2 regions of the Thermodesulfobium narugense DSM 14796 genome follow, and region 2 is predicted to be linked to the other one. Evidence: riboswitches for the same ligand, from Rfam matches in the RefSeq annotation. Region 2 holds a riboswitch; the other holds the start of a gene.
What was found. Region 2 has a riboswitch for molybdenum cofactor ahead of THENA_RS04470 (aldehyde dehydrogenase family protein). Riboswitches for the same ligand answer to the same signal wherever they lie in the genome.
Positions count from the first base shown of each region.

Region 1: linked by a shared signal. The riboswitch ahead of THENA_RS06545 (extracellular solute-binding protein) and the one ahead of THENA_RS04470 (aldehyde dehydrogenase family protein) in region 2 are both predicted to bind molybdenum cofactor.

Region 1 covers NC_015499.1:1,309,438-1,324,456, reverse strand. The annotation lists gene THENA_RS06555 (ABC transporter ATP-binding protein) at 1-766, opposite strand, end outside; gene THENA_RS06550 (ABC transporter permease) at 763-1,581, opposite strand; gene THENA_RS06545 (extracellular solute-binding protein) at 1,584-2,570, opposite strand; molybdenum cofactor riboswitch at 2,756-2,877, opposite strand; gene eno (phosphopyruvate hydratase) at 3,001-4,296, opposite strand; gene ilvA (threonine ammonia-lyase) at 4,699-5,907, shown strand; gene THENA_RS06530 (amino acid permease) at 5,930-7,321, shown strand; gene sdaAB (L-serine ammonia-lyase, iron-sulfur-dependent subunit beta) at 7,354-8,016, shown strand; gene sdaAA (L-serine ammonia-lyase, iron-sulfur-dependent, subunit alpha) at 8,023-8,907, shown strand; gene THENA_RS06515 (RidA family protein) at 8,995-9,384, shown strand; gene THENA_RS06510 (NAD-glutamate dehydrogenase domain-containing protein) at 9,439-12,705, shown strand; gene THENA_RS06505 (L-cysteine desulfidase family protein) at 12,847-14,130, shown strand; gene THENA_RS06500 (helix-turn-helix transcriptional regulator) at 14,197-14,856, shown strand; gene THENA_RS09705 (diguanylate cyclase) at 14,868-15,019, shown strand, end outside.
Region 2 covers NC_015499.1:866,333-881,351, forward strand. The annotation lists gene THENA_RS04425 (dihydrodipicolinate synthase family protein) at 1-399, shown strand, start outside; gene THENA_RS04430 (3'-5' exonuclease family protein) at 445-1,164, shown strand; gene THENA_RS04435 (hypothetical protein) at 1,245-1,550, shown strand; gene THENA_RS04440 (hypothetical protein) at 1,605-2,069, opposite strand; gene THENA_RS04445 (cupin domain-containing protein) at 2,155-2,409, shown strand; gene THENA_RS04450 (aldo/keto reductase) at 2,531-3,514, shown strand; gene THENA_RS04455 (MerR family transcriptional regulator) at 3,676-4,071, shown strand; gene THENA_RS04460 (NADP-dependent glyceraldehyde-3-phosphate dehydrogenase) at 4,191-5,831, opposite strand; gene THENA_RS04465 (hypothetical protein) at 5,900-6,115, opposite strand; gene THENA_RS04470 (aldehyde dehydrogenase family protein) at 6,140-7,621, opposite strand; molybdenum cofactor riboswitch at 7,739-7,857, opposite strand; gene THENA_RS09625 (sensor domain-containing phosphodiesterase) at 8,515-11,199, shown strand; gene THENA_RS04480 (universal stress protein) at 11,306-11,767, opposite strand; gene leuS (leucine--tRNA ligase) at 11,997-14,477, shown strand; gene THENA_RS09630 (ComEA family DNA-binding protein) at 14,485-15,019, shown strand, end outside.

The sequences.
Region 1 (15,019 bases), 440 kb from region 2:
CAATACAATATAATTCTGGCGAAATTCTTTTTACTGATTTAATTGTTGCAGAAAATAGGTTTTCTATTCCTATAAAATCTGCTACAAAGATAGAGTTTGGTTTTCTAAATATTTGGTTTTTTTCTCCAATTTGAATTAATCTTCCCTCTTTAATTATTCCTACCAAATCTCCTAAAGTAAAGGCTTCAATGTGATCGTGAGTTACATATATTGCGCTTAAAGAGAGTTTTTTTAATATACTTAGAAGTTCATCTCTTAGGTTTTCTCTGGTTCTTGTGTCAAGTGCTGACATAGGTTCATCGAACAAGAACATTTTCGGATTTGTAATTAAAGATCTTGCTAAGGCTACTCTTTGTTTTTCTCCTCCACTTAAGTTGTTAGGATATCTATCTAGAAGATCTTCAATATGAAGCATTTTTATTATTTCTTCTGGATTGATATTAATTTTTTTATATCCTTTTGAAAACTTAAAAGAAGATAAGATGTTTTCTTTAACGTTCCAATGAGGGAAAAGAGCATAATCTTGAAACATAAAGCCTATTTCCCTTTTTTCTATAGGCAATATGCTTATATCTTTATTTTCAAGATAAAGCTCCCCTTTATCGGGGAGATGAAAGCCTGCAATGGATTCTAATAAAAGAGTCTTGCCTGAACCACTTGGTCCTAGAATTGCAAGAATTTGACCTTTATTTAGTTCAAATGAAATGTTGTCTAGAATAAAATTTCCTACTTTTACTTTAAGGTTTTTAACTTTAAAAAAACTCACTTTAATTTATGCCCTTTTCTATTAAAATCTGTTAGATATCGAAATATGATGAAAGTTGAAATTGTAATAATTAATAGCAATACTGCTGCGGCAGAAGATTGTTTTAGCCCTCCTGTAAGAAATAGTTCATATATTTTTACTGGTGCTGTTTCTGGATAGTAGGCTAAAATTATAACAGCTCCGAATTCGGCAATAGATCTTGCATAAGTAAGAACCATTCCACTTAAAATAGACCTAAAAGCAAGAGGAAGAGATATGTGAAAGAAAACCTGTCTATTTGTAGCACCCAATGTTCTTGCAGCTTTTTCTATTCTAATATCGACGTTCTCAAATCCCAGCCTAGCAGAGTTTATCATATATGGTAAACTTACAAAGAGCATTCCAACAATTATTCCAAATATAGTTCCCCAAAAACTGATTCCAAAACGTTCGGTTATATGACCAATGGGACCTGACCTGCCAAAAACGAATAAAAGTGCGATGCCTGCCACTGTATGTGGGACAGCAAGAGGAAGGTTTACAATAGCTTCAACAATTGATTTATATGGAAATTCAATTCTAGCTAGAATGTATGACAGAGGAGTTCCAAATATGACTGCAATAATTGAAGTGATGAGTGAAGCCTCTATGCTTAAAAGAATTGAATTGGTAATATCAGGCATCTGAGCAGCTTTTATAATCATGTCAATTGGTTGTTCTAACAACATTTCAATAAGTGGTAGAACAATGAAGCCTAAAATTATCATCGAAAATAACCAAAAAGTTAAAAGTAACCAATTAAAATGAAATCTCTTGCTGTCCACCTTGTTTTTCATTTTTATTGCTTTGGCCACTCGCTTACAAAATTTTTGAGTTCTGCTGGAACTTTATCAACATTATTTGCATATGGTTTTTCTAAAACACCAAAACCATTCTTCTTCATTATTGATTGTCCATCTGGCCCAAGCAAGAATTCTACGAATTTTATAGCCCATTCGGTATTTTTAGAGTTATTTGGTATTGTTATTGCATAGATAATTGGCTTTCCGGATAGTTCACCATTTTTTGTATCTACTACTGCTTCTTTATAAAAGTTAGCATATTTTGGATCGCTTAGGTTTATTTGCGCTGGTAAGTCTAAATATTTCAAGTGATGTTGTAGTGCATCGGATTTATAGATGGCAAGGTAGTCAATCTGACCAGCTTCAAGAGAGCTGAGTAACTCTGTTTCTGTATCTCTGATATTTTTTTCTGGTGCGTTTGCGAGAATTTTTTCATAAATTGTTGGATCTTTATAATATTTCTCTGCTAATTTTAACATTTGAAGTGTTTGATACCCCGAAGGATCAGTATTAGGATTGGATCTGCCAATTTGAACTCCTTTTTCCGATAGAATCTTGTACCAATTAGTTGAATTTATTTCGTTTGCATATTTGCTTTTATCGGTATATACAAAAGTAATAGAGTTATTTACGAAACCTATATACCAATCCGTATATTTTGTTTGCCCATTTTCTCCAAACATATACTTGGGAATTACGTTGTAGTCAGCAACTGCAATTATATCACCAGGTTGATGCAACTCAGTTACTTGTTTGACCATTTTTACACTTCCACCAAATTGGGATTCTATTGTTACATTAGGGTATTTTTTTTCAAACTCACCTATAACTTCTTTAAACGGTTTGGCTAAAGTCCCAGCTCCATAAAGATATAATTTTACTTTTTCTGTTTGTTGATTTCCCCCCTTATTAGAAGCTGCACATCCTGCAACAAAAATTAAGGCTGCAATTAATATTACAATACCAATTATTCCCCTTTTCAAATTTTTTATCTTCCCTTCTTATTTAAAGTTAAAGAAATAATGCTTTTAATTAAATTAGTTATATTTTGCACAAATAATTTCTAAATCTCTCAAAATTTTTAAATTATTTTGAGATATCTAAAGCTGTTCAGAAGAAGGGGGAAGACAAGAAAGCCTGAAACAAAAGCGTTAAAGATGAAAGATTAAACACACCCACACAACCTCCTTTCCAAATGGGGGGCTGCTCAGTTTCCCGAACAACCGTTAAGTGGTTCTTTACCATAGCCCTAAAGCTTTAGGTCAAAAGAACTCGGAGTATTGATAATTATATAATAAATTAAATATTATGTAAATTTTATTCTATATTTATTAAATATTTTTTTAAATTGAAAAAAGAAACCCTACCAAATTTTTAAGTAGGGTTTCAAGTTTAAAAAAGTTAAAAATAGCTTTAGAATTTTATAGGTCTTATAAAAGCACTTTTGCCAGCATATTTTGCGTATTTTCCAAGCTCTTCTTCAATTCTTACCAACTGGTTATATTTCTCGACCCTCTCACCCCTAGCAGGTGCACCTGTCTTTAAGTGACCGGCACTAATTGCCACAGTTAAATCAGCGATAAAACTGTCGGTAGTTTCACCGCTTCTATGAGATACAAATGTGCCCCACTTCGAATTTTGAGCATATCTTACAGTATCAAGAGTTTCTGAGAGAGTTCCTATCTGATTTAATTTAATCAAGACTGAGTTTGCAATATTTTCAGAAATGCCTCTCTTTACTATTTCTAGATTTGTTACGAATATATCGTCACCAACAAGTTCTATTTTATCACCTAAAGTTTTATTTAATATTTTCCAGGAATCCCAGTCATATTCGGCAAGGCCATCTTCTAACAATACAAGTGGAAAATTGTTAACAATTTTTTCGTAGTATTTTACCATTTTGGCTGGTTCTAACTCTTTTTTCTCGCGCCTTAGAATGTATTTGCCCTCTTTGTAGAATTCGCTTGAGGCTGGATCGAGGGCAAAGCCTACTTGTTCTCCAACTTTTAGACCTGCGTTTTCTATTGCTTTGCTCATCAACTCGAAGGGTTCCTCGTTTGATTTCACCAGAGGAGCGAAGCCTCCTTCGTCACCTACCCCCACGCTATAGCCTTTTTCTTTTAGTAGGCCTTTAAGTGCTTGATAAATTTCACTGCACCACTCATAGGCTTCTTTGAAAGAATTGGCTCCGTACGGTGCAATCATAAACTCTTGAAAGTCAGCACCTTGCCAATTTGCATGTACACCGCCGTTCATAATATTCATACATGGTACAGGTAATAAATTTGCATTTGGGCCTCCCAAATATTGATAAAGCGGGAGATCAGAGAAATAACTTGCTGCCCTTGCAACTGCAAGAGAAACACCAAGAATAGCGTTTGCACCTAATTTGGCTTTGTTTGGAGTTCCATCGAGCTCTATCATAATAGAGTCTATTTGTCTTTGTTTTGTAACGTCTAAACCGATTAATTTTGGAGCAATTATTTCATTTACGTTGTTGACTGCTTTTAAAACTCCCTTTCCAAAAAATCTATTTTTATCGTTATCTCTTAATTCAATTGCTTCTTTTGATCCAGTTGAAGCACCTGATGGAACTCCTGCCCGAGCTGTTATACCACATTCTAATAAGCAGTCGACTTCTATAGTAGGGTTGCCTCTAGAATCTAATATTTCTCTTGCTTTGATCGATGCTATCCCCTGTTGCATTTTATCCCTCCTAAAAAGATATTTTTTATTAGTATGAAACTACAAAATTTTAATGTCAAGCAAGCAATAATTTTTATTTTTAGCAATATTATATAACAAGCAAGAATAAGTTATGTATAACTTTGGATAAATTAATACAATATTTTGTATTTAATAAAAATTATTTGACATAAATATTTTTATGTTATAAAATTTTTTGTATAAAAAGGATATTTGTTGAGAAAGGAGTGTTAACCTTGATATGATTTTAATCTCTTAGGAAAGTTTAGTACATATTAGTTAATTTTTAAATGTAATAAAATTTTTTAAATGTTATACAATTATTTATAGTAATTTGTTTTTTGTATTTTATGAAAATAAGTTTTGTAAAATTGGCTTTTAGTAATGGCAAAGGAGATTTTTATGAATATCTCTAAAAAAGAAATTGAAAATGCTAGAGAAACTTTGCAAGGCGTTGCATACAAGACAGATCTTAGCTATAGCAATACACTATCTGGTATGACTGGTAATAGTGTTTATCTAAAGATGGAAAATTATCAACGTACTGGATCTTTTAAACTTAGGGGGGCATACAATAAAATTTTTAATTTAACCGAGAAAGAAAAGAAGGCGGGAGTAGTAGCTTCTTCTGCAGGAAATCATGCACAAGGGGTAGCTTTAAGTGCGACGCTACTAAACGTTAAATCATTTATAGTAATGCCATCAAAGGCTTCTATTGTTAAAGTAAAAGCTACAAAAAGCTATGGTGCAAATGTAATTTTGCATGGAAACAACTTTGATGAGGCTAATGAAGCTGCAAGAAAATTACAAGCTGAAAAAAATTTAGTTTTTGTTCACCCTTATGACGACCTTGACGTAATCAGAGGGCAGGGTACTATTGGTTTGGAGATATTAGAAGATATGCCTGATGTAGACGTAATTGTTGTTCCTGTAGGAGGAGGAGGTCTTATTTCAGGTATAGCAGTCGCGGTCAAAGAGATTAAACCAAATGTTAAGATTATCGGCGTAGAAGCTAAAAATATGCCTTCTATGAAGGAAGCTCTCCTAACAGGAATCCCATCCTTTTACAAGGGTTTCCCCACTATTGCTGATGGGATAGCTGTTGGTAAGCCTGGTGAAATAACCTTTGAGATTATTAAAAAATATGTTGATGACATTGTTTTAGTAGATGAAGATGAAATTGCTGATGCAATTATTATTTTGATGGAAAGAATTAAGACTATTTCTGAAGGCGCTGGAGCTACCTCAGTTGCGGCATTGTTGTATAGATTGAGGGACTATTCTAACAAGAAGATTGTTGCTGTTGTAAGTGGAGGGAATATTGATATCAATATGGTTTCTCGCATCATAAACAAAGGTCTTGTGAAGTCTTTTAGAAAAGCTAGTTTCAAGGTTGTTCTTCCTGATAGGCCAGGATCTTTGTGGAGATTGTTGCAACTGATCGCTGAGTCTGGAGCTAATGTTTTGTCTATATTACACAACAGAGAAAGAGGAGACATAAATTTAGATAGTGCGGAAGTGATTATTGATCTTGAGGTATTCGATAGAGATCATATCTATGAAATTAAATCTCTCTTAGAAAATCATCAATATGAAGTTAAACTAATTTAGTGATAATTGGAGGCTCAATATCATGGAAAAAGAAAAACTAAGTCGTGGATTAAAAGCAAGACATATCGAACTAATTGCTTTGGGCGGAACTATTGGTGTTGGATTGTTTATGGGTTCTGCTAGCACAATACAGACTACTGGTCCATCGGTAATATTGGCCTATATGTTGGTAGGCTTAATAGTAATGTTTGTAATGAGATCCATGGGGGAAATGCTATATAGTGAGCCAGTTACAGGATCGTTTGCTACTTATGCATATAAATATATTGGACATTGGGCAGGATATCTTACTGCATGGTCTTATTGGTTTGAATGGGTGGCTGTCGCAATGTCTGAAGTAACAGCCGTGGGCATTTATATGAACTTTTGGTTTCCTAATATGCCGCACTGGATTCCGGGATTTATAGCATTATTTATTCTTGGTATAGCAAATTTGACTGCAGTTAAGTATTATGGTGAATTTGAATTCTGGTTTGCTTCTATAAAAGTGGTAACAATAATCTTAATGCTTCTTCTCGGCATAGGAATAATATTTTTTGGTTTTGGTAATTCTGGAGTACCTATGGGATTTGGAAACCTTTTTAATCATGGTGGATTTTTTCCACACGGATGGGTTGGTTTTTTGTTTGCACTTTGTATAGTTACGGCTGCATATCAAGGTGTTGAGCTCGTAGGTATAACTGCAGGAGAGGCTCAAGATCCGAAAAAAACCCTAGTAAGAGCTACAAAGAATGTAACGTGGCGAATTCTTATATTTTATATTGGAGCTATTTTGGTTATTGTTACAGTTTTCCCATGGAATCAAGTTGGTTTGAATGGAAGCCCATTTGTACTAGCTTTTTCAAAAGTTGGTATTACTGCTGCAGCAAGCATCATTAATTTTGTAGTTGTGACAGCAGCACTTTCCGGTTGCAATTGTGGAATATATTCAGCAAGTCGAATGATTTATACTTTATCAGAAAACAACCAAGCGCCGAAATTTTTAAGCAAAGTAACTAAACTTGGAGTACCGTTTAATGCAATTGTAATTACATTAGCAATAATGTTTTTAGGTGTTTTATTTAACTATATTACGCCTAATTCTAAGTTATTTGTTTACATTTATAGCGCTAGCGTCTTTCCAGGCATGATTCCATGGTTTGTTTTGGCTATTAGCCAATTCAGGTTTAGAAAGAAATTAGGCAGTGAAATCAATAATCATCCCTTTAAATCTATTTTGTTTCCTGTTAGCAACTACATAACAATTATCTTTCTTTGTGCAGTTCTTGTAGGAATGTGTTTTAACCCAGATACAAAATTATCTTTATTATGTGGGATAGTTTTTATGTCTGTAATCATGGGATTCTATTTCGCTTTGGGACTTAAAGGAAAAGCTGTAGTTTCATCTGGTCCTGTTGAAGCTGATGAGGCTTAAAATATTTTTTAGATTTTTTTGAGGAGATAACCATGGAAAGCGTATTTGATATTATTGGCCCAATTATGATTGGGCCCTCAAGCTCTCACACTGCAGGTGCTTTGAAGTTGGCAAGCATGGCAAGGTCTATTTTAGGTGAAACTCCAAACAAAGTTCGCGTCCACCTTTATGGATCTTTTGCAAAAACATATAGAGGACATGGTAGTGATAGAGCTATTGCTGCAGGCTTTTTGGGTTTTAATACTGAAGATGAAAGAATTCCTAATGCTATTGATATTGCAACTGAAATGGGAGTAGAAATTGAGTTTCTTCCTTCAAATATTTCTGTGGATCATCCAAATACCCTAGAGTTTGAAATGACTGGTAAATCAGGATTAAAGATTGTAGTTCAAGGAATTTCTATAGGAGGAGGCAACATCGTAGTTAAGAAAATTGATAATTATGAAGTAAATTTAACTGGAAACTATGAGACTTTAATTACTTGTCATAAAGATCATCCGGGCATAATTGCCAAAATAACTCAAATTATATCCAGTAAAAATATAAATATTGCATACATGTATGTTTCTAGATTAGAAAAAGGCAAGGACGCTATGATGACAATTGAAACAGATGATTATATTACGCCAGATATTTATAGTGCTTTACTAAAATCTCCTGATTTAAACTTTGTAAAGATAATACATAAGACATAAAGGCAGGTGAATAGCGTGACTTCTTTTTCTACAATATCAGAACTTGTTTCAATGGCAGAAGAAAATTGTTCTAGCATTTCCGAAATAGTTTTGTCTTGTGAAGCCCAAAAAATGCAAAATAGCAGGAAAGAAATAATTGAAGCAATGAACCAAAGATTAACTGTTATGAAAAAATCGATAGAAAAAGGCAGGAAAAATTATAGCTATTCAGTAAGCAAAATGGTGGGTATGAATGCAGCAAAGTTTGATAACTTTATGAACAAAAATTCTATTTTAGGAAAAATAGTTGAAAAAGCGATATGCTATGCTCTGTCGGTAAGTGAAGTAAACGCATGCATGGGTTTAGTAGTAGCTTGTCCTACTGCTGGGTCTTGTGGAATTTTGCCAGGAGCTGTTTTGTCTGTGTCAGAGGAAATGAATGTGCCTGATGAAAAAATTGTTTTAAGTTTGTTTACTGCTGCTGGTATTGGTATGGTAATAGGAAAAAATGCAACGCTATCAGGAGCAGTTGGAGGTTGTCAGGCTGAATGCGGTTCAGCTTCTGCTATGGCTGCTGCTGCTGTTTTGGAGTTGCTAGGTGGAACTCCAAGCCAAATTGGTCACGCTGTTGCATTAGCCTTGAAAAACTATCTTGGACTTGTTTGTGATCCAGTAGCCGGTTTGGTTGAGGTACCCTGTGTTAAAAGAAATGCCTTTGCTGCAGTACATGCACTAGTAGCTGCTGAGCTAGCTTTGGCAGGCATCGAAAGCGTTATTCCACCTGATGAAGTTATACTTGCTTCTTACGAAATAGGACGTTTGATGCCAAAAAGCTTAAAAGAAACGTCAGAAGCAGGATTAGCTACGACTTCTACTGGTAGAAAAGTAGAGTCTATGATCAACAATTTGTGAGGTAAATGATGTTGATTTGATGAGATTGAATAACTAATGTTTGTTAGATTTAAATAAATAATACTTAAAATAAAGGGGTTGAAAATTTTGTCAAAATTAAAAGTGATTTCTACTAAAGATGCGCCAACTGCTGTTGGTCCTTATTCTCAAGCAATAATCGCTAATGGATTTGTTTTTGTTTCTGGTCAGCTGGGGATAGATCCAAAAACAGGAAGTTTTGCTGGCGAAGATACTAAATCACAGTTCGATCAAGCCTTAAAGAATTTGAGATCTGTATTAAGTTCTGTTAATCTTACATTAGATAATGTAGTAAAAACAACAGTTTTTTTGACTGACATAAATGAATTTGCTTTAATAAATGAAGTGTATGCTAATTATTTTAAAAATATTCTGCCTGCAAGATCTGCTATTGAGGTTTCTAAATTACCAAAGGGAGGACGAGTAGAGATCGAAGCTATAGCAAGTTTTGAATCATGAAAAGTTTGAGAATCTTTAAAATTTAACATTGGATGTATGTGAAAGGAGATAATTATGTCATCTCAAGATTTTTCAACCTGGAAACAAGAGTATGAAAGGTTGTCAAAAGGCAATAAAATAGCATCTCAATATTTTTCTTTTTTTAGTGATGATTATAGGTTAAACGTTACGCCCCAAGAGGCGATAATTGATAGTGATGCTTTTGATTTGCTTATAAAAAAAGGGCAAAAACAGGTAAGAATTATTAAAAAAGACGACAACCTATTTTTTAAAATTTATTCTTTTTGCAAAATACCCTTGTACGAAGTATTGCCGATTTTAAAAAATCTAGGATTAAATGCTGTATATGGGAATTTCTATGAAATAGTGGCAAACGACAAAAAAATTCTTATCCAAAGATACAATATAGAGGACATTAGTGCTGAGATCGAAAAAAATGCATCAATAGTTCAGGAAAATTTTATAGCCATAATTAATAATGTGGTGGAAAATGATGAGCTAAACACACTTGCTACGAAGGAATTTATGAATTTTAAACAAATTGATCTATTAAGAACGATTTGTAATTATTTAATGCAAATAGATTTCAATATTAAAAGAAAATCTTTATACACAGCTTTGGTAAAATATTCAAATATATCTAGACTCTTTATTGAATTGTTTGATCAAAAATTTAATCCAAATATTGAAAAGGGCGCAAGAAAAACAGTTGAAATTTCAAATCAAATTAATAATTTACTCGAAGGTATAAATAACATCCAAGAATACAAAATTCTAGTAGCAATTATGAATATAATTGATTCAACACTTAGAACAAACTTTTATAAAGACAAGCTTTATCATTATATTTCACTTAAAATAGATTCATCAAAAATTATTAAGATGCCTTTGCCAAGACCTATGTATGAGATATATGTACACTCTTATTTGATGGAAGGTTGTCATTTAAGGGGTGGAAAAGTTGCTAGAGGTGGCATTAGATGGAGTGATAGAAAGGATGACTTCAGGCTTGAAATTTTGGAATTGATGAAAACTCAGATGGTAAAAAATGCTGTAATTGTCCCTGTTGGTTCAAAGGGTGGATTTATAATTAAGCAGCCAAACGGTGATGTACAAGAAAAAGCTATAGAATCTTATAAAACTTTGATTAGAGGCATGTTAGATGTTACCGACAATTATTCAGTGTCAAATGAAAAATTAAGGCCAGTTAATGTAGTTTGCTATGACGATTTTGATCCATATCTAGTTGTTGCTGCAGATAAGGGTACTGCTAAATTTTCTGATATTGCAAATGAAATTGTACAAGAAGAATATAAATTTTGGCTTAAAGACGCGTTTGCTTCAGGTGGAAAATATGGTTATGACCACAAAGAATTGGGCATTACTTCAAAAGGTGCTTTAGTTTGTGTTAAGAGGCATTTTAGAGAACTTGGAATAAATTTGGATAACACCTCTATATCTGTGGTTGGCGTAGGGGATATGAGTGGTGACGTGTTTGGTAATGCTATGATAGAGTTAAAAAATATTTGTTTAAAGGCTGCTTTTAACGGTAAAGAGATATTTGTCGATCCCAATCCAGATATTGAAATTTCTTATAAAGAAAGAAAAAGGCTGTTTGATAATTCTCTAACCTGGAGTCACTACAACAAAGAACTTCTTTCAAAGGGCGGATTTGTATGTGCAAGAGATGAGCGCTCAATACCACTGAGTCAAGAAGTAAAGATGTTTTTAGGAACTGAAAAAGACAGCGTTTCTTCGGATGAACTTGTTAAGTTGATATTGAGAGCAAAGGTAGATCTCTTGTGGATGGGCGGCATTGGTACTTATGTGAAGGCTAGCTCTGAAACACATGAAGATGTTGGAGATAAAACGAATGATAATGTAAGGATAAATGCAAATGAAGTAAGGGCGATGGTTGTAGGAGAAGGCGCTAATTTGGGCTTTACACAGAAGGCTAGAGTTGAATATGCCTTGCTAGGCGGAAAAATAAATACGGACTCACTAGACAACTCTGCAGGAGTAGATTTATCAGATCAAGAAGTAAATCTTAAAATTTTGCTTAACGATCTGATGGAGTCAAAAGTCGTAAAAGATTTAAACGAAAGAAATAAGATTTTAAAAAAGTTAACGCCTGAGGTAGTTCAAAGAGTACTTGATCATAACTATATGCAAAGTTTGGCAGTGTCTTTAGATGAAATAAGATCAAAAAATGAACCAGAAGTATTTTTTGAACTAGTAGAATTTCTGAAAAATGAAAATTTGTTTAATGAAACTGAGTATACTTTCCCTAATAAGAAAACACTAGCTGCAAGAGTTGATTCACACATTGGATATACAAAACCAGAACTTTCTATTATGCTATCCTTTTTGAAAATGTATGTATATACAAGCCTTTTGAAGGAAGTAAATTTTGACAAACACTTGATTGATAAGTATGTTTTGTTGTATTTTGCACCTTCAACAAGACAAGTATACAAGGATTATATAGAGAAACATTTATTGAAAAAAGAAATAGCTTCAACTTATATTACAAATCTTGTAGTTAATAGTAATGGAGTAGGAGCAATAGCAAAAATAAATATGCTGACTGGATTTTCTTATACAAGCATTATAAAAACTCTAATCTTTATTTATGATCTTCTTGATGTGCAAAATATTAGGAATGAAATCTTTTTGTACGAAAATAAAGTTGATCAAACTTTGATTTATCAAACAATAATTGATATTTTTTACGCAATAGAGCGCTTTGCTACAAATCAAATATATCTATTTGGCGATTCAATAATAGAGTACGTGTACAAACAAGAGATGTTAAATTATTTAGAGTATTATAAAGAAAACACAATAAAGGATGGAATATTTAAATCAAAATTTGAAAGCAAAGTGAAAGAATTATCTAGGTACTTTTCTAAGGAACTTTCAGAAAAAATCGCATATAACTATTTTATTGATGACTTTATTTTGGCTTATTATATAACAAGAAAAACAGATAAAAACTTCATACTTACAATAGAAACAATTGAAAAGATAAGTGAAAAATTTGGCATTCAAAAAACAATTGATTATATTAATTCCATCAGAGTAGTAAACGAATGGGATAGATTTGCACAATTTTCCATGATTAAGAAATATGTTTTCTTTATTGTGAAATTAACAATAAAGATACTTAGCGATTTTAATGGAAACGTGGATGCTTTTGTTGCTGCAAAGAAGCAAATATTTGAAGATTATAATGAAAGACTGAATACCACATCAAAACTTTCTGCTAACAACTTGCACCCTGTTTTGTTATTATATGATAAATTAGAAGAGCTTTTGTAAGAATGTAGCTTAATTCTCTGAACGATTGGATATTATTAGGTTTTTGGGTTATATTTATATTTTGTAGAGCTTTTTAGGGGGGAGGGGCTATTTTTAAAACATTAGTAAAGAAATTTTTAAAAAATATATTGAGAGGTTGTAATGAACAAAACAGACATTATTTTACAGATTTTAAAAGATTCTGTTAAACCTGCATTGGGGTGTACAGAGCCTGGGGCAGTGGCATATGCTGTGTCGAGGGCAAAAGAGATACTTGATGAAGATATTTCTAAATTAACTATATCTGTAGACAAAAACATTTTAAAAAATGGTATGTTTGTAGCTATTCCTGGTACTAAAGAAAAGGGCATATCATTTGCTGCTGCTTTATCTTTGGTTTGCGGCAAATCTCAATATGGTTTAGAGGCTTTAAAAGATGTTAGCGATTTAGATATAAATAAAGCCAAAGAACTTTTAAAAAATGGTTTTGTTAATTTGGAACTTAATAAGACAATTGAAGGATTATATGTGAAGGTTGAAGCTCAAGGAAAATTACATAAATCAACAGTGGTTATAAGAAATAATCATGACAATATTGTTTTTGAAAGCAAGGATAATATTATTATTAGGTCAACTTTACCTGACTATGAAAGTTCTTCTGAAAACAGTGATTTTAAAAAGATAAAAGGTTTTTCTATATCTGAATTATTAGACTTTGCAAAGGATGTTGAAATAGAAAAAATTGAATTTATAAATGACGGGATAGAGATGAATAAGAAAATTGCATACTCCGGGCTTCAAGAGGATGTAGGAGTTGGTATAGGAAAATTCGTAAGATCGAAAGCTGATAATGTTGAATCTTTGGCTGTTGCTTTGACTGTATCGGCATCAGAAGCAAGAATGTCTGGATATCCTCTACCTGTTATGAGTAGCGCTGGTTCAGGAAACCATGGCCTGGTGGCAATAATACCTATAGCAATCATTGGAGAAAAAAGTGGATTTAATAAAGAGGAAGTTATCAGGGCTGTGACACTAAGTCATTTACTTACTTCTTATGTAAAATCTTATACAGGCGTTCTTTCTCCCTTATGTGGCTGCGGGATAGCTGCTGGTGTGGGATGTAGTGCAGGACTTACTTTTCTAAGAGAGAAAAATAATAAAAAGGTTGAGTACTCAATAAAAAATGTTATATCAGGCTTGTCAGGAATGATATGTGATGGTGCTAAAATTGGGTGTGCCTATAAGTTATATCTTTCTTCGTTGTCTGCTATTGAAGCTTCAAATATGGCATTAAACGGCATTGTGATACCTTCTGATAACGGAATTTTGGCAGAAAGTGCTCAAGATTCTATAAAAAATCTCGGTAGAATTTCTGCTGAAGGAATGAAAGACACTGACAACACAATACTAGATATAATGATGAAAAAAGATACTAATCAAGTTTAAAAATTTGTAATCTTGGTAAATTTTGAAATATAATATTTTAAAGTCTTTAAAAAAATTGGAGGTTCGATGTCTATTGATGAGAGAAAAGTAATTTTTGATAACTTAATAAATATAGCTGATTCTATCTGCGAGATGTTTGGGAAGAATTGCGAAGTAGCTGTTCACGATCTTAGGACCCCTGAAAGATCTCTTATACATATAGCAGGAGATATAACTCACAGGCAGACTGGGGCTCCTATAACTGACCTTGTATTGAAGGTATTAAAGAAAAGCAAGGATAAAGCAAAGGATATGGTAGGGTATAAAAGCGTTACGAAAGATGGAAGAATATTAAGATCCACTACAAGCTTTATAAGGGACAAAAAAGGCAAAATTATTGGAGCTTTTTGTGTAAATTTTGATGTGACTGAATTTATAGGTACCTATAATGTCTTTAAGGATCTTTTAGAGAAGGGTTCTGAATATGATAAGAACGAAACATTTGCAAAGAATTTAAATGAAACGATTGAAACGCTTACACAAGAAGCAATTTTGTTTTTTGGAAAGCAGCCATCTAGTTTTTCACCTGAAGAGAAAATAAAATTTGTTTCTTATCTTGATGAAAAGGGAGCATTTCTCATAAAGGGTTCAGTTGAATATGTGGCATCTATTCTTGGACTATCTAAGTTTACGGTTTATAGCTATTTACAAAAAGTTCGTAGCAGTTCTAATTCCAATGATGACTAAATTCTATTTTTATGGAATTTAATTTAGAAGATATTTATAAAAAAATTCAATATAACGAAATAGATTTAAAAAGGGCTTTAAATTATTTTGACATCCGAAAGAAAGATTTAGACACATTAAGAAATGCTTTAGACATAATAAAAGATGTACCTGTTGAATTTTT
Region 2 (15,019 bases):
AACATCAGCCACACGAGAAAGGTAATACAAAAGGTAAAATCAATTAGGTCAGATTTTACTGTTTTATCAGGTTTTGATGAATATTATGTTTTAAATAGACTTTCAGGAGGAGATGGAGTTTTATGCGCTCTGGCTAACGTAGATCCGAAACTGTTTGTCAGTTTACATAAAGCTTATGAAAACAAAGATTCTGTTACAATAGAGAAATGTGCAAAAAAGATTTCTGTTCTTATGAATTTATATGAGTGCACAGATCTTTTTGTTACTGGCATAAAGGCTGCTGTAAAGATTAATGGGTTAGATATTTCTACATTTACTAATCCACCAGGAGTTAAAATTACTGAGGGGCAATTTGACATCGTTAAAAAAATTGTTGATGAGGTAAGAGCTATTGTATAAGAATTAGTTTTTGATAATTTAAGAAACTTTAGGGATATTTCAAAAATGAATTATTTATTTTTAGATGTTGAAACAATTATTGATGACGAACTTCTTATGAAGGCGGGCTCAGAGAAGAATATAATTCAGTTCAACAATAATGAATTTATAAGACAAAATGTATTTCATATTCCCATTTGCTTTTCGGTTATTGGAAATATTGGAGCCCAGGATTTCTATTTTAAGTCTTTTGTCAGCAAAAATGCATCTTTAATAGTTGATAAGTTTTTTTCAGGATTTTATTTACTAATAGAAAAATCGAAACAAAGAGATTCAACATATCCTATAATTGTTACCCATAACGGTCAAAGTTTTGATATGCCAATTTTAACGCTTCAGGCTATTAAATACTACGATTTGTTGTCTCAGGAGGCAAAAAATGGTTTAAAGGAGTATCTTGATGCAAATGATAAATGGGAAAATAGTAGGCCAAATTATACAAGTAGAAATACTATTTATCACATAGATACTTATCTACTTACTAACTCTTATTCCTCTTTGAAAGCTTTATGTATGCTTAACGGTATTGAATGTAAGACTCAAATGAATGGGAAACTGGTTGGCGAATATTTTAGAAAAAATAAATTAGAAGATATTGCCTTTTATTGTGCTGAAGATGTTCTCTCACTTGCAAAACTGTTTAATAAGATTAATGTTGCCCGTGGTAATGAAGCTTTGATATTACCAGAAAGTTTAAATCAGTGTGAGATAAGAGTTTTAGAATAGAAAAAATTTTAATAATTAATAAAATTTTAATAAAAAATTTGTAATATAAAAAACTTAAATAAATAGTGAGGGAGGTTTCTATGAAAAACTTTTTGTTTGGTTTATTTTTGGGTGCTGCTCTTATGTTAGTTACAGCTTTTTCTTTTAATTTGGTCTCCAATCAAAGTTCGGCTCAGGCTCAACCATTTATACCGGGATACTATCAACAGGTAGCTTGGGGAAATCATCCAGAGATGGATGCTGCTTTAAATCTTTTGATAAAAGCTAGAGAACATCTTGAGAAGGCAGCTCATGACTTTAATGGACATAGAGTTAAAGCAATTGAATACACCGATAAAGCGATTAAAGAGGTAAGAGAAGGAATTAATTTTGCAGATAATCATTAAATTTTAATTTTTGTTATCTAAAATAACAAAGTTTTCTCTGCCATTTTTTTTCTATTATGTACTTTTGTAAAAATTTTTTATTGAGTCAATTAAATTTCTAGCAGGAGAATCTTTTTCTGCAAAATACCACTTTTTGTCTTTGTAGACGTATGAGAATAAAATATTACCGTTCGAATCAAAATCTCCATACCCTAAAATAGTGTATTTGTAATTATCCATATCTAATTCAAAAATAAATATTGTAAATGAAAGATTTTCATATCCATCTAAAGATAACCCATATTTAGCTCTTAATTCTATTAAATTTATTTTTCCATTATATGAGTATTCTTCTACAACCGAAATTTTTATTTTGCCGTTTGGAATAACTACTATACCTTCCTTTGGGTATGAAAATGTATCCTCAAATGAATCTGTATAAAAATTTATAAAAGTAAAGGCATAAGCTGTAGAGGTTTGATAAACATCTGTTAGAGCAAAAAATAATAAAATTGTTATCAAAAACCTGACTAACATCATTTCCCCCTTTTTAAATTTGTTAACAATTATTATATATTTTTTCTGATTAAATGTATCGCAAGCTTAGTATTTTTTAATTCGGTATATATTTTCTCCAACAGAGTCTCTGGAAAAAAGATTTTTGGGTCCAGATATTGGCAGAAATCAGTCTTTTCAGCAAATAGTAAAGGCTGGGCATTGGTTTGGCGCTGATATAGATGATAAAAGTAGTTATTCCTTGGTTGGCTGCAGCGTTTCACCTGGATTTGACTTTGAAGACTTTGAGATGGGGAAGCGTAATAATTTGCTAAATGAGTTTCCAGATCACAAAAACTTAGTTGAGAGATTAACAAGATGTTAGATATGATCAAGCCAATTTTTATAATTGACATTGAGTTAACTCTAAGTAGTAAAGTTAACCTAAGTAAAGCTAATTAATAAAAATGTCTTCATTTTAAATTAGAGATTTAGGAGGCTTTAAAATGAAAAAACGTAAATTGGGATCTGAACTTGAGGTTTCAGCTATTGGTTTAGGTTGTATGGGAATGAGCCATGGTTATGGGCCAGCAGCAGATAAACATGAAATGATTTCATTAATTCATTCTGCAATTGATCTGGGCGTAACCTTTTTCGACACTGCTGAAATTTACGGTCCATTTACAAACGAGGAACTTGTAGGCGAAGCGCTTAAGCCATTTAGAGATAGGGTAGTTATTGCTACCAAATTTGGATTCAAGATTCAGGATGGAAAGCAGTCTGGATTTGATAGCCGTCCCGAACGTATACAAGAGGCTGTAGAAGGATCTTTGAAAAGATTGAAAACTGATACTATAGATCTTTTGTATCAACATCGCGTAGATCCAAATGTGCCAATTGAAGATGTGGCTGGGAAGATAAAAGATTTGATTCGAGAGGGAAAGGTAAAGTATTGGGGACTCTCTGAGGCTGGTATAAGTACCATTCGACGTGCACACTCTGTCCACCCCCTTGCTGCAATTCAAAGCGAATATTCAATGTGGTGGAGACGCCCTGAGGATGAATTGCTAAGCGTTCTTGATGAATTGGGAATTGGCTTCGTTCCATTTAGCCCATTGGGCAGGGGATTTTTAGCAGGAAGATTTGATAAGAATTCTACTTTTGATAGCTCAGACTTTCGAAGCAGACTACCTCGTTTTACCCCAGAAAATTTAGACGCAAATCAAGCTTTAATTTATTTAATCAAAAAATTCGCAGAAAGGAAGGGTGCAACGTTGGCGCAGATTGCGCTTGCATGGTTATTGGCCCAAAAACCGTGGATCGTTCCTATCCCTGGTACAAGGAAATTAGAACGTCTGACTGAAAATCTAGGAGCTATTGATATTGAGTTTAGCAAAGATGAGATCAATGAATTGAACCTTGCAAGCTCTAAGATCAAAATTGTAGGAAATCGCTATCCAGAGGATTTGGAAAAAGCTACTAACCAATAGCAGATTTTAAAAAATTAATTTTAAAGATAGTAATGTCATATCAGTCATTGAAGTGTGATAAATGCTGGAACTTAGAGTAAAATAAATATTATATTTAGGAGTATGGCTTGGTTCTTACTCCTAAATATTTTTTAGTCTGATTAAAATTTAGAGGAGAATTTATGACAATTTCTGAAGTAAGCAAGAAATTTAATATTTCGAAGGATACTCTTCGCTATTATGAACGTATTGGACTCATACCTCATGTTGGTCGCAACAAGAGTAAAATTAGGGATTATAGAGAAGAAGACTGCAACTGGATTGAATTTATAAAATGTATGCGAAACGCAGGATTGCCTATAGACGTTTTAATAGACTATGTAAGGCTTTTTATGCAAGGAGATGACACTATTGAAGCGAGGAAAAACCTTTTAATTGAGCAACGTAAGTATTTGATTGAAAGAATAGAGGTTATGAAAAAGACCTTGGAACGTTTGGATTATAAGATTTCAGTTTACGAAAAAATTGTAGTTGAAAAGGAGAGGTCTTTGAGAAGAGATAGTTTATATATAAAATAATCGATGTGAAATCTTACATTTAATAAAGCATATATATAAACAATTTTTGTGCATTAAGCGATTGTAAATATAAAAGTTTTGTCTTTAGTAATAAGGATTAAATTTGGGTTTTAGATTTATTACAATATGAAATCCCTTGATAAAAATTGTGATTTATTTTCTTTGACTATTTTTGTTATCAAATGTTTATTTAGGTCTGAAGATTTTGCGGCTACAAGTGTTCTGATAGAAAATGATCTTAAGGCATCAGACACTGAAAGTGTGCCGACCGCTGAGTCTTTTCTGCCAGTAAAAGGAAATATATCTGGACCTCTTTGACACTGAGAATTTAAATTTACCCTACATACCTGATTTACAAGTGCATCTATAATTTTAGCCATTTCATCTGGATCAGACCCAAAAATGCTTGCTTGCTGACCATAGTTAGATTCAGTTATGTATTTTAATGGTTCATCAATATCAGAGAATGGAACAACCGGAATAATCGGTCCAAATTGTTCTTCGTGATAAATTCTGGCTTTTTTATTAACTGGATATAAAATTGTTGGATAAAAGTAGGTTTTATTATATGAACCGCCAAATTTATTTATTACTTTTGCTCCAAACATTTTTGCATCTTCAATTAGCTCTAGAAAATATTTTACCCTATCTTCTGTTGGCATTGGGGTTATAAATACATCATCTTCAAATGGAGAATTAATTTTTAATTTTTCAATCTCATCGGATAATTTTTTGAGAAAATCATTTACAATTTCAGAATGAACAAATAGTATTTTAAGCGCTGTGCATCTTTGTCCATTAAAAGAAAGTGCTCCGAGCAAGCATTCTTTTACGGCGACGGTAATGTCTGCGTGAGACAAAACAATTGCAGGATTTTTTGCTTCAAGTCCAAGTATCATTCTTAGCCTGTGAGGCATTGGATGTGTTTTTTGGAGCGAGTCGGCAGCTTTACTTGTGCCGATAAAAGCGAGACAATTTATCTTACCTGTTGCCATCAAAGCCGATGCAACTGTCCTTCCTCTTCCATAAAGAGTATTTATAACGCCAGGTGGAAAGGCTTCTTTAAATGCTTTCAGCAAAGGTCTAAATAAAAGAATGCCATGTTTTGGTGGTTTAAAAATAACTACATTTCCCATGATTAGAGCTGGTATAAGGGTTGTGAAAGTTTCATTCAAAGGATAGTTGAATGGACCCATACAGAGCACTATACCAAGTGGAGACCTTCTTATTTGTGCAATTATTGATTCTTCTTTTAAAAATTTTGATGAATTTCTATCAAGAGTTTTTAGTGCATCAATAGTATCAATTATATATTTAACAGTTCTGTCGAATTCTTTTTCTGAATCTATATGTGATTTTGCAATCTCCCACATTAAAAGATTTACGATTTCATCTTTATTGTCTTGCATTAAATATACAAATTTTTCAACACATTTTATTCTGTCTTCAACCTTCATTGAAGGCCAGGCCCCATTTCCGTTATTATATGCATTTATTGAGCTATCAAGAATTTTTAGTGCTTCTTCTTCATCTAATGATGGATAGCTTCCAAGTATTATCTGTTCAGGTATTGAATCTTCATTTTTACAACAAAAAATGGGAGAAAGAACGGTTATTTTGTCTTTTGTCCAAGATTGTAATTCTCCATTACAAAGATATTCTGTTTGATCAATGCGATCTTTCAGAACAAATTTAGCTGGGATTTTATTTATAATGGGGAATTTGAAGTTAAAGTTAATATCATCTTTATTTTGATTCACATCAACCTCCAATTATTTCAGATTTTAAATTTGGGGCACTACATTTCAGGGTAGCGCCCCAAAAATATTTAGATGCTTTCAGCCTTTGGTATATCTGATAAAGCTGAATTCAATTCTTGAATAAAAGCATCAATGTCTTTGACTTGTTTTTGTTCTAAGAAGCTACCAAGTGTGCCAGGAAAAGCACCAGAGCATGAAAATGGGGAGATTCCTCTTTCAACAAAAAAAGTTGCTGCGCCCGGAGAACATAATACATCCTCTACGGGGGTATCTTTAGTGTACATTCTATCACCTCGAGATTTTAAATGTTAATATAGTCCAACTTTGTCATCTGAAAGGCTTATAAATATGTTTTTCTTTTGCGTATAATGTTCAAGCACCAGTTTGTGTGTCTCTCTCCCTATTCCTGATTTTTTGTATCCTCCAAATGGGGCATGTGCTGGGAGGTTGTTGTAATTGTTAATCCACATACGTCCGGTTTCAACGGCTCTGGCAACCCTTAAGGCTCTATTAATATCTTTCGTCCAAACAGCTCCCCCCAATCCATATTCGCTATCATTAGCCATTTGAATGACTTCTTCTTCGCTATTAAATTTTATAAAACACGCAACGGGTCCGAAAATTTCTTCTTGCGCTACTCGTGCCTTATTGCTAACATCTGCAAGGATTGTTGGTTTGATGAAGAAGCCTTTATCTAGTCCATTATCAGTAATTCTTTGTCCACCACATGCTATTTTTGCGCCTTCTTTATGACCAATATTAATATATGCCAAAACCTTTTCTAATTGGACTGAGCTGATTAATGTTCCCATCTGAGTGTCTTTTTCCCACGGGATACCTACTTTAACTTTTTCGAATGATTTTATTGCCTCAGCAAGGAATTTATCATATATCTTTTCCTGAACAAATACTCGTGAACCAGCACAGCAAACCTGACCTTGATTGAATAAGATTCCAATAAGCAAGCCTTCAATAGCTTTATCCCATGAACAATCATCAAAAAATATATTTGCTGATTTTCCTCCTAGTTCCAATGTAGAAGGAATCAATTTTTTTGCTGCTGCTTCGGCTATAGAATAACCCACTTCTGTAGAGCCAGTAAAAGCTAGCTTGTTAAATCCTTGATGCTCTAATATACACTTTCCAGTATATGAACCTTTACCGGATAATACGTTTACGACACCGGGAGGTAAAACCTGATCGAGTAATTTAGCCAGCTCTAAAGTGCTTATTGGAGTTAGTGAAGAAGGTTTGAGCACAACACAATTTCCAGCTGCAAGAGCAGGTGCTAATTTCCATGCCGCCATTAACAATGGGAAATTCCATGGCGTAATCTGGCCAACAACTCCCAAAGGTTCATTCAAAATAATACTCATGGTGTTTTTATCTATCATTACAGCTTTTCCTTCTTCAGTCCTGATTGCGCTTGCAAAATAGCGAAAATGATCTGAGCTAAGTGGTACATCTATAGCAGATGTTTCTCTTATTGGTTTGCCATTGTCAATTGTTTCTGCCATTGCAAGTCTATCAGCATTTTTGTCAATTAAATCGGCGATTTTTAGAAGTATAGAAGCTCTTTCTTGTGCGCTAACATTTTTCCATGAGCAAAAAGCTTTATGCGCTGCTTTTACTGCAAGGTCGACATCCTCTTTTCCAGCGTCGGCACAGATAGAAATTTTTTCTCCATCTGCCGGACAAAATACTTCAAAAGTTTTCCCATCAACGGCATCCACCCATTTACCATCAATATAAAGCTTATAACTTTTGTCAACATAATCGTTCTTTTTCATGAAAACCCCATCTCCCTTAATGTTTAAATTTTTAAATCAAAAAAAGCAAAACTTTTCTAAGGGTAGAAAAAGATGATGAGGAAGGTGAGAAAAAAAACACAGTAATCAGAATAAACAAACCTCATACAATTTCCTCCTTTCCAAATAGGGGGCAGTTTCGTTTCCAAAACTACCGTATCGGTTTGCACTCATAGCATTTAAGCTTTAGAAATGCAAACTCGGAGAAACTATATTTATAGTATAACATGTATTTTACAATTAACATTTTAAATTAATTTATTTTTCTTAAGCTTACAGTACTTAGCCCCTAAGTAAGGAAAGGTTTTAATAATAAAATCTTCAGAGGATTAAACGAAAATTTAAAGTATAAAAAGGAAGATTATTATATTAAAAATTTGTAAAATAGTTTTTCAGAACAACGAAAAAAATTTAGTTCAACATAGTTAAGTTGAAAATGCCAATAATAGCTTTCATCTCAAATTTCACTAGCTTTGTGTTATATATTTTTATGATATAATTTTTTTCATTGGATTTAATTATGGTTGTTTTTATAGAAAATAGTTGACTAATGGATGGTGTAGAGTGTATTCAATGTGGGGACAATTTAATTTAAATTTATTTAATTTAATAAAAATAAATAACATATGTTGTTTAATTCTATAAAAAACAACTTAGCTTGTTATAAGAAAGTAACTTTACCCCTTTTTGTTTTTTGTAATGTTGACTTATCAGTATCTTTAGTTGAATTTGAAATTAAACTCATAAGCTTTTCAGCCCCCCCCCCCCCCAAAGCTCGACAAAAAAATTTTTTAAAAAAATTTTTATCTATTTCAAAAATACCAAATTCGCTAGCTTTTTGTTGAACTCATTTTTTAAAGAGGTTAATATTTGTTATGGAAAATTTTAACAAGCGCTCAAAAGATTCTAAATCTAAAAAACCCACTTTTAAAAAAATTTCAATCGAAAAAACAAGAGATTTACACTTTTTTTTACAAAGTATTGAAGAAACTAAGATAAGAGACATAAGTAAAGACAGAGAGTTTTTGTCAAATTTACTAGAGTTAAACGTATTATTGACTCAAATAAATCAAATAGCTTCTCAAATAAAGGACGAAAATCTTTTTCTTAAAACTATATGTGAACTAATATTTATGCATACTGACATAAAACTTGTTTTTATTGGAACTGTAAATGAGAACGAAGAGATAGAATTTAAAAGCATTTCGGGCATCTCAGAGATTTTAGATGACGTAAAGATATCTGTTCGTTCAGATATTCCTGAAGGCCAAGGAATGGTAGGAAAAACTTTTAGAGAGAAAAAACCTTCATATTTATATCTTTTAAAGGAACCCGTATCCAAAATTTGGCAAGAAAAAGCAAAAAAATACAATTTATCATCTGGCGCTGCATTTCCAATTTTTAAGGATAATAATATTTGGGGGGTAATCTCTTTTTACCATTCTAAAGAGGACTTTTTTGAAGATGATTTAATTAGGGTGATATTGGAAAAGATTTCATACAATATAGGTTTAGGTTTAGAGCGTATTGATTTAGTTAATAAAGAAAAAGAATTGGCTCAATTAAGAGATGCTTTGTTAAACAATGCAGGAGTTGGAATTATAATGCTTAAATATCCTCAAAGAGAAATAATTAGTTCTAATAAAACTTTTGCAGTTATGATGGGTTTTGAAGATGAAAAAGAGATAATCGGGTTAAAAATAAGAGAATTTTATCCTGATGATGAAACCTATGAAAAAGTTGGACAATTTACCGAAGAGACAGTTTTTCAAAACAAGAGTACAGTGCTAAGAAACGTTCGTTTTATGAGAAAAAACAAAACAAGTATGTATTCGGATATTTCTGGAGTTTTAGTAAAGGTTGAAGACAACGTAAAATATGTGATCTGGACAGTTATAGACGTAACAGAAAGAGATAAACTAAGTGAAGAGTTAAAATATCAAGAAAGCTATGATCCTTTGACGGGGCTTCCAAACAGAGCTATGCTTGAGCGCGAGCTTGAAAGAGCTTTTTTAAGAGCTAAGAGATTTAATTGGCCTATGGCACTTGCAATAATAAACATTGATTCTTTTAGGATGGTTAATGAAAAATTCGGTTATACAGTTGGTAATGAAGTACTAAAAATAGTAGCACAAAGATTGAAAACATCGCTTAGGAAAACTGATTTTATATGTAGGTTTAGCGTCGTTGGTGATGAATTTGCAATTATATTTGAAAACTGTCAAGATAAAGATAAGCTTTCTGTGATATTTAAGAAAATTGAAAAAAGCATCCTTGAACCAATTCATTTAAAAGATAATTCTGAAGTTAATATAATAGGATTGAGCATGGGCGTATCTCTTTATCCCTATGTAAAGGTTGAAAACCAGAATGAGTTGATAAGAAATGCATTGCAGGCCCTATATGACAGCAAGAAACACAAACAAGACAGAGCTAATTTTTGGACTATATACGGTGATGCAATAGTTAAAAAGCAGAATCATTATCAGATGCTCTTGGAAAATGGTAGGGTAATAGTTTATTACCAACCAATTTATGATAACCAAACTTCTAGCATAGTTGGAGTTGAAGCTCTTGCAAGACTTTTAGATGATTCTGGGGATATTCTTTCCCCTGAGAAATTCCTTTCGAAATTCACAAATGAAAATCTTCTAGAGCTAACTCGTCAAGTGTTAACAATTGCGCTTAGAGATGTTGAAGAATTAAAAGATGATGGTTTTTCTTTAGCTGTTTCAGTGAACGTTGAGCCAGGTTTTGTTTCGGAAAGATTTGTTGAAATTGCAAAAGATATTATACAAAAGAGCAGATTAGAACCTTCAAAAATATTTTTTGAAATACTTGAAAGAACTGAATTTGCCCAAATAGAGAAGGCAATAGAGCATCTTACGAAATTAAAAGACATTGGAGTTCAACTTGCACTTGATGATGTGGGTAGTGCTTATTCTTCGTTGTTAAGAATAAAAAATTTATCAGTCGATAAGATAAAATTAGATCAAGGTTTTATCCGCGGTTTAGAAAAGAATCCTCAGGACCTTCATTTCGTAGAATCTATTTTTGGTCTTGCCAGGGCAAAGGGAATATATTTTGTAGTAGAAGGCGTAGAAACCCCCGATATATTTGATGCCTTGATTTCAATGGGAGTTCCTTTGCTTCAAGGTTATGCAATTGCAAAACCAATGCCAAAAGCTCTATTAAGAGATTTTTTGATTTCTGGGTCTTATAGATTTCGTTCTTTAAAAAGTTTATTAGGAATATATGCTAGACAATTGGTTCAACATGGTATTTTGGAAAGATCAATTTACTTTGGTTCCCACATAGAAGATATTTTATGTTTTACGAATTTTAGGAATAGTCAGCTTTACATTGACATGAAAAATATGGGCTTACCTGAGAACAGCTTAGTATTTAAATACTACGAAGAATATTATAATGCCGTAAATGTTATGAATAAAAACCCAAACGCAGAAAATTGGAATAAAATAAAAGAAATTGAAAATAACCTTGAAAAAGCTATAATAAAGGAATATCGAAAAAGTAGACGAGAGTTAAAAGAAAATTAATAACATACCCAGCTTTGTCTATCTTAAAGCTGGGTATGTGTAACCCATGTGTTGAAGAGGGACGACTTTAACAAAAAGGTGCATATTTTTAGATTTGCTTCCTCCTTTATGTATTAGCTGTTTGCAAAATCTTTTCTGATTCAAATGGGAATCTATTAACTATTACTGGTATTGGAGACTTTTTAATGACTTTTTCGGATACAGAGCACATAAACAATTTACACACAGGTGAAAGTGCTCTTGTGCCTAAAGCAATAAAATCTACTTTTTCATCTTTGGCAATTTTCAAAATTTCAGTACCTGGATCCCCCAAAACAATTTTTTCATTGATTGTAACACCTTTAGTGTCTAAACCTTTTAAACACTTTTCGAAAATTATTTCTCCGTCCAACTGCGCGAGTGCCATCAATTGTTCATCTGTAATATCTTCATAAGAAATAAATGGCATTCTTTTTTCTACGAAGACTAATATAACTTCCGCTTCTTTATCCTGGCTAGCAAATTTAATTGCCCATCTGGCAACGTCTTGGGAGTCCTTTGAATCATTAACTCCTACCAGGATTTTCATACTACCCTCCTTTGAAAATTTATTTTTGTAATAAAAAAACTTACAAAATTAATCCTTTAATTAAATAATAACACTATTAGTAAAATTTTTTTATAATAACTTTTTATATATTGATAACTATTTTAATTGAAATGTTTGATTATATTTAAATTATTTTAAAATTTATAAAATTGTGATTTAGGTTTATAATATTCCAGATACTATACTAAGAATTGGGGAGGCAATATAGTTGGGTTTATATCCTTTTGAAACAATAGAAAAAAAATGGCAAAACGTTTGGAGAGAAAAGAGGGCTTTTAAAACAGATGATGAAAAAGGGAATAAAAAAATGTACATCTTAGAGATGTTTCCCTACCCATCTGGGAATTTGCATATGGGACATGTTAGAAACTATACAATAGGAGATGTGGTTGCTCGCTATTATAGAATGAAATCTTATAATGTACTTCATCCTATGGGTTGGGATGCGTTTGGGATGCCTGCAGAAAATGCAGCTATAAAATATGGAGTTCATCCATATGAGTGGACTATAAAAAACATTGAAAACATGAAAAGACAGCTCAATTCTTTGGGTATAAGCTATGACTGGGATAGAGAAGTTGCTACCTGCTTTCCCGATTATTATAAATGGAATCAATGGTTATTTCTTCAATTTTATAAAAAGGGATTAGTTTATAAGAAAAAATCAAAGGTAAATTGGTGTCCGCAGTGTAAGACTGTGCTAGCAAATGAACAGGCTGAAGAAGGAAGATGCTGGAGATGTAAGAGTGAAGTTGAATTAAAAGAATTAGAACAGTGGTTTTTTAGGATTACAAATTATGCTGAAGAACTTTCTAAAGACCTTGATATATTGGATGGTTGGCCTCAGAAAGTAAAGGTAATGCAGAGGAACTGGATAGGTTTATCAGAAGGTGTAATGATAAAATTTAAGTTATCTGAAAAAGTTGATGGATACAAAGATGATTTTATAGAAGTTTTTACAACTAGAGCAGATACTTTGGGTGGTGCTACATTTCTTGTAGTTTCAGCTGAGCACCCAATTGTTAAAAGTATTTTAGAAAACAAAAATAACGATGAACTAAAAGAATTCATTAAGGAGTATGAGAGGGAAAGAATACAAAATAGATTTACAGTTGGGGTAACTGAAAAAAAAGGTGTGGCGCTTGGAATTCAGGTAATAAATCCTCTTACAAATGAAAAAATACAGGTTTATGCTTCTAATTATGTTCTTATGGGTTATGGTACTGGGGCTGTAATGGGGGTTCCTGCCCATGATTCGAGAGACTTTGAATTTGCTAAAGAAAAAAATCTGCCCATAAGATATGTAATTAGACCTGAAGGTAATGGATTTTATGAAGAAGACAAGGCTTACGAGGAAGAAGGAATTGTAATAAACTCACCACACATATCAGGTTTAAAGAGTTCAGATGCTAAAAAGAAGATTGTTGAAATGTTCCAAAAGGATCAAATGGCAAGTTTTTCTAAACAAATAAGATTGAGGGATTGGCTTATATCAAGACAAAGATATTGGGGAACGCCCATACCTGTAGTTTATTGTGAAAAGTGCGGAATAGTCCCCTTAGGAGAAGAAGACTTGCCTGTTATTTTGCCAACCAATGTAGAGTTCACAGGTACTGGCGGATCTCCTTTAGCCAATATTGATGAATTTGTAAAAACAAAGTGTCCAATTTGTGGTTCAGATGCTAGAAGGGAAACCGATACAATGGATACTTTCGTTGATTCTTCATGGTATTACCTTAGATTTTGTGATCCGAAGAACAATGATGAACCTTTTTCTGTAGAGAAAGCTAAATTTTGGATGAGTGTAGATCAATATATTGGTGGCGTAGAACACGCAGTATTGCACCTTCTTTATTCCAGATTTTTTGTAAAAGTTTTAAGAGACTTAGGCTTTTTGAATATTGATGAACCGTTTTCAAATCTTTTAACTCAAGGTATGGTTTTGAAAGACGGCGAAAAGATGTCTAAGTCTAAAGGCAATATTGTTGACCCTGAAGAGATAATTTCAACATATGGGGCAGATACGGCCAGGTTATTTATTCTTTTTGCAGCGCCTCCCGAAAAAGATCTTGAATGGAGCGATCAGGGAGTAGAAGGTGCTCATCGCTTTTTGGCAAGAATATGGAAACTTTTTAATGAAAACTTAGAGAGAATAAAGAATGTAGAAGCCTCAGTGGAAGAGGATCTAACTGAAGATGAAGTCAATATTTATAAAAAGTTAAATAAAACTTTGTTAAAAGCTAGTAACGATATAGAAAATAAGTTTCATTTCAATACTTCCATAGCGGCGTTGATGGAATTTACCAACGAGTTCTCATATTCCCTTAGAAATGAAAAGATAAGACCTAAGTTAATAAAGAAAATATTTGAAACGTTTACTATAATCCTTTCGGTTTTTGCGCCACACATATCCGAAGAAATATGGTCAAGAATGGGACATACAGATCTAGTTTGTTTTCAAAACTGGCCAGAAGTAGATCCAGATTATCTCGAAGATGATATATGTACAATTGCTATACAGGTTAATGGGAAACTAAGGGATAAGATTATGGTTGAAAAGGATCTGGAGGAAGAAGCTATAGAGGATAAGGTATTGTCAAGTCTTAGGGTAAAAAAATTTATAGAGGGGAAACAGATTTTGAAAAAGATTTATGTGAAAAACAAAATTTTTAACATAGTAGTTAAATAAAAATTACATGAAGGAAAAGCTGTCTATAATATTTTCCCTAATTTTTGTAGCTTTTTTCGTTGCGTATTGGGGCTTTAGTCAAGGAACAAATAACAATTCCAGTTCCTTTGGTGACACACAGACTAAAGATGGCAATCAATATAGCAATAAAAACAAAACAAACAGTGTAAAGATTAGTTCCTCTACTGCTGAAAAAGAGATTGTGGTCTATATTAAAGGAGCTGTTAAAAATCCTGGTGAATATCACGTCCCATATGGTTCAAAGGTTCAAGATCTAATCGTAGTTGCAGGTGGCTGTTTGGATAACGCCGATACTTCAACTTTAGCTTTGAATAAAATTCTTAGGCAAAATCAAACAATAAAAGTTCCTTTTAATAGTAGTTCTGATTCTAACCAGAGCTTAACAGTGAATGTCAACATAGCATCCTTAGAAGAACTTAATTCTTTGCCAGGGATTGGTAAAGTTATTGCAGAAAGGATAATAGATGAAAGAAATAGGGCAAAATTTAAAGATATTGAAGATTTTAAACAAAGGCTTAACC